One region of the Deinococcus budaensis genome, then DNA from elsewhere that is predicted to be linked to it. Evidence: riboswitches for the same ligand, from Rfam matches in the RefSeq annotation. Region 1 holds a riboswitch; the other holds the start of a gene.
What was found. A riboswitch is a leader RNA that binds a small molecule or an ion and turns the genes downstream of it on or off. The one in region 1 is predicted to bind S-adenosylmethionine.

Region 1 (4,202 bases):
ACGCGCAGGGTTCCGGCCGAGGCGCCGGAGCTGAGACCGAAGGAGGCCAGAGCGAGGGCGGCGAGGGGCAGGGCAGTCAGGGGGGCAGTGGGGCGCATGGCAGTCTCCAGGGGCGTGAGAGATCGGGACCGGGCGGGCAGGGCCGCCGGGCAGAGGAAGGGCAACAGCTTCAGCGGTGGTCGGCGCGGCGGGCGGCGCGGTCACCGAGCCACTGCACGCCCTGCACGAGCAGGAGCAGCACGGCGACGGTGGCGAGCATCACGCCCGTCTCGAAGCGCTGGTAGCCGTAGCGGATGGCGAGGTCGCCCAGGCCGCCGCCGCCGACCGCTCCGGCCATCGCGCTGAAGCCGATCACGCTGACCAGCAGCACCGTGAAGCTGTGCAGCAGCGCGGGACGGGCTTCGGGCAGCAGCACCTTGCCGACGATCTGGGCGGTGGTGGTCCCCAGCGCGCGGGCGGCTTCGGCCACGCCGGAGGGCACGTCGCGCAGCGCCCCGTCCACCAGCCGGGCCACGAAGGGGATCGCGGCGACCGTCAGCGGCACCGTGGCGGCCGCCGGGCCGATGCTGGTCCCGGTCACCAGCCGGGTGAAGGGGATCAGCAGCACCAGCAGGATGATGAAAGGCAGGCTGCGGCCCACGTTCACCAAGGCGTCCAGCAGGCGGTGCAGCGCCCGGTTCGGCTTCAGACCGCCGGGGCGGGTCAGCGTCAGGGCCACCCCCAGCGCCGTGCCCAGCAGCTGGGCGATCAGGGCGGCGGGCAGCACCATCAGGACCGTTTCCAGGGTGGCTTGCCCCAGCAGCGGCAGCAGCACATCCGGCGTCATGCGCCCACCCCGGCGGGGCGGCGGGCCAGAGAGGCGGTGAGGTCGGGGGTGCTTGCCGGAAGCGTCAGCCAGGCGTCCACCCCCTGAGGGTGAGGCTCGGCCTGCACCAGCCGGGCGCCCAGCGCGGCCAGGGCACCCAGGGTGGAGGCGTCCAGGCCCGGCAGGGTCACGCGGCGCAGCGTCTCGCCGGGAGCCAGCGTCACCTGCGGGCGGTGCGCCTCCAGCAGGGCGCGGGTGACCGGGTGCCCCGGCGCGGCGAGCACCGGGCGCGTCTCGCCGCTCTCGACGAGCTGCCCGGCGTCCAGCACGGCGACGTGGGTGCAGGCGGCGCGGACGACCTCCAGCTGGTGGGTGACGACCACCAGGGTCAGGTCGCGTTCGCGCTGCAATTCGGTCAGCAGGGCCAGGATTCCGGCGCTCGTCTCGGGGTCCAGGGCACTGGTGGCCTCGTCCGCCAGCAGGAGGTCGGGGTCCAGCGCCAGGGCGCGGGCGATGCCGACCCGCTGTTTCTGGCCGCCCGAGAGCTGCGCCGGGTAGCGCCCCGCCAGGTCGGCCAACCCCACCTGCGCGAGCAGGTCGCGCGCGCGGGCCTCGCGGCGGACGCGCGGCACCCCGGCGAGTTCCAGCGGCAGGGTCACGTTGCCCAGGGCGGTGCGCTGCGCGAGCAGGTTGAACTGCTGAAACACCAGCCCGGTGCGCGCCTGCCGCGCCCGGCGTTCCGGCGCGCCCAGCGCGGCGAGGTCCTGGCCCTGCACCCGCACGCGGCCCGCGTCGGGCGTGTCCAGACCGCTGACGAGCCGGACCAGCGTGCTTTTGCCCGCGCCGCTGCGGCCGATGATGCCGGTGCGGCTGCCGCGCGGCACCGTGAGGGTCAGCTCGCGCAGCGCCGGGGCGGGCTGGCCGGGGTAGGTCTTGCTCACCGCCTCGAAGGCGAGGGCGGGAGGAGAAAAAATAGGGGCGGGGGAAGCGGTCATGAACAGTCCTCCGGGCGAGGAGCCGGAGGGGGCCATGACAGCCGAGACGAAACGTCCCCCTCCTGGGCGAAAACCGGAGAAGGGGGACGCCCAAGCGTGACAGACCCTTCCCTTATCGTTCCCGACGCGTGGGTGGGGCCATCGTTGGCGCGTGCGGGCTGGCGGAGCACCGAATGCCGTGATGAGGGCCGGTTGCTGCGGCGATGTTCGGGCCAGATCCCTACGCCGCTCTGGATAAAGGTGGCTCCCTGAGAGCCGACGCGCAGGCTACGGGAGGGCGGGCAGAGGTGTCAACCGCGACCGTGCCGGGTTGTCTGAGCAGGGACCCGCGGCGCGGCGGCTCAGGCCAGCCGCACCCGGCCCGCGTGCGCTGCGATCTGCCCGGCCGTCCACAGCGTCTCGCGCACATGCTCCAGCAGCCCGTCGGCCACCGTGCGGCCGTCGAGCCGCAGGGCGAGGTCCCCCGGCCGCAGCGCCCGCGCCGCCTCCTGCTCCCAGGCGGCCAGCCGGGTCAGGCCCGCGTCGTCGGGGGGCGGCGGCGTGCCCGTGACCCCCGCCACGGCGGTCCACAGCGTCCGCTTGCGCGCGGTCAGGCCCGCGACAAGGGCGGCGATGCGCGGCGGCGGCTGACCGTCGGCCAGCGCCAGCGCGGCGCGCACACTGTAGTGCGGTCCCTCGTGCGCCTCGCCCAGCAGCCGGGCGAGGTCGGCGGGCGTCAGGGTCAGGGGGGTCGGCACCGCGCTCACCGCACCAGACGGAAGCTGTCGCCGTCACGGGTCAGGCGGCCCGAGTCCAGCATCCGCCGGGTCACGGCCCGCCCCTGCTCGTCGGAGAGGGGCGAGTCGGCGCGCAGGTCCTCGAGGGTAAAGCGCCCGCCCCGGCGGTAGGCCAGCCGCAGCACCATCCTTTCTTGCACGTCCCCCGCCCCCACCCGCCCGGCCCGCGAGCCGAACAGGCGCCAGACCAGCGCGCCTACCAGCAGGCCGATCAGGGCAGCGACCGGCAGCATCCGCAGGGCGAACGCGGGGTCGGCGATCTGCGCCCCCAGCGCGGCGAGGCTCTGGTGGGCGGCTTCCAGCGTGGCCGCGTCCGCGCCGCCCGCCGCGAGGTCGCGCACGTCGCCGCGCTCGCGCAGGTAGCGCATCACGCCCGCCGTGTCGCCCCGCACATAAAAGGCGCTGTAGGCGATCAGAAGTGCCCCCAGACCCGAGACGGCGGTGACGAGGAGGCGCGGCGCGTTCATGGGGCCATGGTAGCGGGAGGCTGCCCCGCACACGGCGCCTCAGGCGACAGTGCGGGACGATGCTGCCCATGGGCAGGGCCAGAGAACGCAACGGGGGCCAGGCGATGCGGGAGCCGCCCGCGTTACCCTGCCCGCATGACTCTCTTCAGGCTGGACGGCAAACGCGCCCTGGTAACGGGCGGCAGCAAGGGCATCGGGCTGGCGGCGGCGACCGCCCTCGCGGAGCTGGGGGCCGAGATCACGCTCGCAGCGCGCGGCGAGGCGGCGCTGCGGGACGCGGCGCGGACCCTGGGCGCCCGCGCGGTCGTCGCGGACGTGGGCACCCTGGCAGGCGTGCAGGCGGCGGTCGAGGCCGCCGGAGAGGTGGACATCCTGGTGAGCAACGCGGGCGGGCCGCCTCCTGCGCTGCCCAGCGAGGTGGACGAGGAAGGCTGGCGCCGGGGCTTCGAGACGACCTTTCTCTCCACCGTGCGGCTGGCCGCCGCCGTGCTGCCGGGTATGCGGGGGCGCGGCTGGGGCCGCATCATCGCGGTGACCAGCCTGACGGTGGGGCGGCCTGCGCTGACCCTGCCCGTCAGCAACGCCATGCGCGCCGCCGTGACCAACCACCTGCGGACCCTGGCGCTGGAGGTCGCCGCCGACGGGGTGACCTGCAACACCGTCGCCCCCGGCTACACCGCCACCGACCGCCTCCAGGCGCTGCACGCCGACCCCGCCGAGGCCGCCCGGCTGCGTGGGCGCATCCCCGCGCGGCGCTTCGGGGACCCCGGCGAGGTGGGCGCGGCGGCCGCCTTTCTCGCCACCCGCGAGGCCGGGTACATCACCGGGCAGGAGGTGCTGGTGGACGGCGGCTGGAGCATCTGAGGGCAGGCGCGCCCCGGGACGGCGGCGGGAAAGGCCACGCACAGGCGGCCTTCCCTGGGGAGGGTGAGCGCCTAGAGCGCGAGCAGCTTGGCCAGGTTGCCGTCGTCGGTCAGGCCGCCCGGGAAGAACCCGCCCTTGGTCGCGCCGGGAGCCAGGAAAACGATGTTGCCCACCTGACGGGGCGTGCGGCTGAAGGCGACGCCGCCCGCGTCGGTGGGGACGATATTGGCGTGGCGGGTCAATACGCCGGGGTTCTGGGCATTGGCCGTGAGGCCCTGGTCGCGGTCGTCGGAGC
Region 2 (4,202 bases), on a different contig from region 1:
CCCGCCGCACGCCGAGCTGCTCCAGCAGCGCCCGGCCCACCCGCGCGAGGTCGGGCAGGGTCAGGGGCGCGTCCTCGCCGTTCAGTTGCGGCAGCTCCGCCGGGCCGCTGCTGCCCGCGCAGCCGCCCAGCACGTTCGCGCAGACGATAAAGTCGCGCGCGGGATCGAACGGGCGCCCCTCGCCCAGGAAGTCCGGCCACCACTCGTGCAGGGCGCTGGTTCCCGTCAGCGCGTGCAGCACCAGCACCGCGTGCTCCTGCGGCGTGCCGTAGGTGTGGTAGGCCACCCGCAGGTCCGTGACGGCCTGCCCGCCGTCCAGCAGCAGGGGCGAGTCGCGGAAGAGGCGCGCGGTCTGGGGCTGGGGCCACCCCTGCGTCTGTGGGGGCAGGGGCGCCGGGGCGGGCCGGGCCGTCACGGCGGTCACGCCCCCTCCGCGCCCACCAGGGCCGTCGCCAGCGCCTGCGCGAAGTCTTCCTTCAGGTCCCCGATATGCTCGATCCCCACCGAGACCCGCACCAGCCCCGGCGTCACGCCCGCCGCCGCCTGCGTCAGCTCGTCGAGCTGCGAGTGGGTGGTGCTCGCCGGGTGAATCACCAGCGTGCGGGTGTCGCCCACGTTGGCGACGTGCTGCGCCAGCCGCACCGAGCGGATGAAGGCCTCGCCCGCCGCCCGGCCGCCCCGCAGCTCGAAGGTCAGCACCGCGCCCGCCCCGCGCGGCAGGTACGTCTGCGCCCGGTCGTAGTGCGGGTGGTTGGAGAGGCCGGGGTAGGTCACCCGCGAGACGTCGGGGTGGGCGCTGAGCCACGAGGCCAGGCTCAAAGCATTTTGCGCGTGCCGCTCGCCGCGCAGCGAGAGGGTCTCCAGCCCTTGCAGGAACTGCCACGCCTGCTGCGGCGCCAGCGTCGGCCCCAGGTCGCGCAGCCCCTCGGTGCGGGCGCGGGTGACAAAGGCGACGTTGGGCAGCCCCAGCGCGTTGCCCTGGCCGAACGCCTCCCAGAAGTTCAGGCCGTGGTAGCTCGGGCTGGGTTCGGTGAACAGGGGATAGCGCCCGTTGCCCCAGTCAAAGGCGCCGCCGTCCACGATGATCCCGCCGATGCCGTTGCCGTGCCCGCCGATCCACTTGCTCGCGGAGTGCAGCACCACGTCCGCGCCGTGCTTCAGCGGCTGGCAGTAGTACCCGCCCGCCCCGAAGGTGTTGTCCACGAAGACCGCGACCCCGCGCGCGTGCGCGGCCGCCGCGATGGCCCCGAAATCGGGGATGTTCAGCGCCGGGTTGCCGATGGTCTCCAGGTAGACCGCGCGGGTGCGGTCGTCGATCAGGGCCGCGAACTCCTCCGGGCGCTCGTCCTTGCTGGTGAAGCGCACCTCGATTCCCAGCCGCCGCAGGGTCACCCGGAACTGGTTGACCGTGCCGCCGTACAGGTTGGGCGTCGAGACGATGTTGTCTCCGGCCTGCGCCACGTTGGTGATCGCCAGAAACTGCGCCGCGTGCCCGCTCGCCACTGCCAGCGCGCCCACGCCGCCCTCCAGCGCCGCCACCCGCTCCTCCAGCACGGCGGTCGTGGGGTTCTGGATCCGGCTGTAGATGTTCCCGAACGCCCGCAGCCCGAACAGGTCGGCGGCGTGCTCGGGGGACTCGAACACGTAGGAGTTCGTCGCGTAGATGGGCACGGCCTGCGCGCCCGTCGCGGGGTCGGGGCGCTGCCCGGCGTGAACCTGAAGGGTGTCGAAGTGGAACGGTTGGGGCAGGTGCTGGTGGTCGGCCACAGGAAGGCCCTCCTCACAGGAAAAAAAAGTTCGTCTGGCCTGTGGGGACGCGCCTGAAAAAAAAGCGGCGCCCCCTCTCGGAATGTCGAGAAGGGGCGGGGCTGTACCGTCCGCGTGACCTTCCCTGATCGGTCCCGTGCGCGGCGGTCATCGTTGACACCGCGCCGGGCTGGCCTTGGCACCGTGACGCGATGGGGTCCGGTTGCCGCGCCGTCAACGAGCCAGGTCTCTCGGGCGCTCTGGATATGGGTGCGCTCCACGCGGGAGCTGGGAAAGAGCGTAGCGCGGCGCCCCGGAAGGGGTCAAGCCGGGGTGTGGCCCGGCGCCGCTCCTCACGCGCGGCACACCTGCCCCTCCCGAAGCCTTACACTTTTCTGACAAGACACCCCAACCGGGTTTGCGCGACCCAGGAGGCAGCATGAAGCCACGCACCACCGCCGCCACCGCACTCCTCAGCCTTTCCCTTCTGGCGGCCTGTGGAGGGGGTCCCGCGCCGCACACCCCGCCGGGCGGCACCCCGACGGAGTTCGGGCGCCTGTCGGCCCTCAAGCCCGGCGAGCAGGACACCATCCGCGCGGCGCTGAAGGTCAACGTGGTCTTCGTGGGCTACCGCCAGACCTCGCCGGGGCAAGTCGCCACGGCGCGCGACGTGAACACCCGCGACTTCAGCGAGATTCTGCCGAAGTCATACGACACCATCGCGCGGATTCCCAGCGCCTACGGCTCCAAGGAGTTCACCGGCAACGCCTTTGACTATCAATACAACTACGTCTTCGCCGACCAGGCGTTCGAGGACGACTTTTTCAGGTTCATCGGGTCGAACGGGACGGAAAAGCCGCTCACCGTCTTCCAGAAGTACTTCAACTGCCAGTACAAGACGGTCAAGGATCCCGAAACCGGCAAGGACGTGCAGGTCCCCGACGATGCCTGCACCACGCCCTCGCCCCTGATCGACCGTCCGATCACGGGGAACTACGAGATTGACGGCAACCTCACCGAGAACTGGCTGGCCGACAACGTGGCGCGGGTGGGGGTCAAGCCCGGCGAGTACACGGTCTATCTGGTGAACTGGTACGGACGCCCGGACTTCAAATTCCATTCGTACACCCGGGCCGGGGCGACCGATACCGATGTCCTTCCCACAGACCCCGATTTCGTGAAGTTCGGAGACCGCGCCAGCCGCCGCCTGATCGCCTGGGGCGGCAGCGTCCGGGCGAGTGCGCCCGCGCAGCGCGTGTGGTTCTACGACCTCTCGGCCAACCCCGACCCCTGGACGGACGCCTGGGACGTGACCTACCCGGACCTCAACGGCGACGGCATCGAGGACTACCGCATGCCGCCCATCTGGCAGTACGGTACCCGCCGGGCCAGCAACGGCGTGTACCGCAAGGTCAGCCCCGACCTCGCGCGGGTGGTGCGCTACACGGCGCTGAACTTCCTGTTCACGCCCAGCCCGATCTACCGGGTGGCCCTGACGCCGCCCCGGATGCCCGAGGAGATCGAACTTAGCGTCCATGTCGAGCAGGGTGAGGGGGCCGCCGACCCCACCAAGCTCCTGAACGTTGGTCTGATGCAGGAGCGCGTCTCGGTCCTCCAGCCGTTCGCCAAGTTCAGCACCACCGTCAAGCAGACGGCCCTCGACGGCGACCTCGCCGACGTGTACAAGTGCTTTTTCCCGGTGGAACTGGACGACATCTGCTCGCCCAACTTCGCGGACTTCAGCGGCGAGCGCCTGTTTCAGTACAGCCTCAACGAGCTGCGCGAGGAGTACAAGTCGGCGGCGGCGAACAAGTACCTGCTGCCGATCTACGCCTTCAACGACAACGAGAACACCCAGCCGGGCCTGCTGGGCATCGCCTATGACGACGGCGAGACCGGCACCCAGAGCTTCGTGTACTCTTTCCTGACGCCCGACCTGATCGACTTCGGGTACGGCTTTACCGACACCACCGTCCACGAGATCGGCCACCACCTCAGCCTCTCGCACCCGCACGACGGCTACGACAGCGAGCAGGACATCTCCTACGGGCCGGACGGCCAGTTCTACTTCACGAATACGGGCGACCAGAGCGCCACGATCATGTCGTACAACGACCTGTCGCGCGGCTTCGGGCAGTTCAACCTCGACAGCCAGTACCGCTACCTGACGGCCGCGTACCTCAACAACGCCAACGCGATCCTGGAACTGACCCGCCGCGCGGGTAAGGCCGGTGGCGTCTCGGCCGCCGCCCAGAGCGCCGACAGCCTGTTCGTGCAGGCTAAGGCGAGGTACAGCGCGCTCGACTACCTGGAAGCCGCCCGGCTGGGGCACCAGGGCTACCGTGCGGTCCTCGACGCGGCCCTCGCGGCGGGCGTCGAGGTGCAGCCCTACAAGTGGTACGAGCGCCTGGGCACCCTGTCGACCCAGACGGCGGGCCAGAAGCCGCGCGTCAGCC

Region 2: linked by a shared signal. The riboswitch ahead of HNQ09_RS13780 (aminotransferase class V-fold PLP-dependent enzyme) and the one ahead of HNQ09_RS05195 (ATP-binding cassette domain-containing protein) in region 1 are both predicted to bind S-adenosylmethionine.

Annotation. Positions count from the first base shown of each region.
Region 1 is NZ_JACHFN010000003.1:65,076-69,277, forward strand. It holds gene HNQ09_RS05185 (MetQ/NlpA family ABC transporter substrate-binding protein) at 1-98, opposite strand, end outside; gene HNQ09_RS05190 (methionine ABC transporter permease) at 170-826, opposite strand; gene HNQ09_RS05195 (ATP-binding cassette domain-containing protein) at 823-1,800, opposite strand; SAM riboswitch class I at 1,910-2,041, opposite strand; gene HNQ09_RS05200 (hypothetical protein) at 2,142-2,537, opposite strand; gene HNQ09_RS05205 (hypothetical protein) at 2,543-3,043, opposite strand; gene HNQ09_RS05210 (SDR family oxidoreductase) at 3,179-3,907, shown strand; gene HNQ09_RS05215 (ferritin-like domain-containing protein) at 3,979-4,202, opposite strand, start outside.
Region 2 is NZ_JACHFN010000011.1:55,740-59,941, reverse strand. It holds gene HNQ09_RS13785 (alpha/beta fold hydrolase) at 1-424, opposite strand, end outside; gene HNQ09_RS13780 (aminotransferase class V-fold PLP-dependent enzyme) at 421-1,767, opposite strand; SAM riboswitch class I at 1,912-2,017, opposite strand; gene HNQ09_RS13775 (zinc metalloprotease) at 2,186-4,202, shown strand, end outside.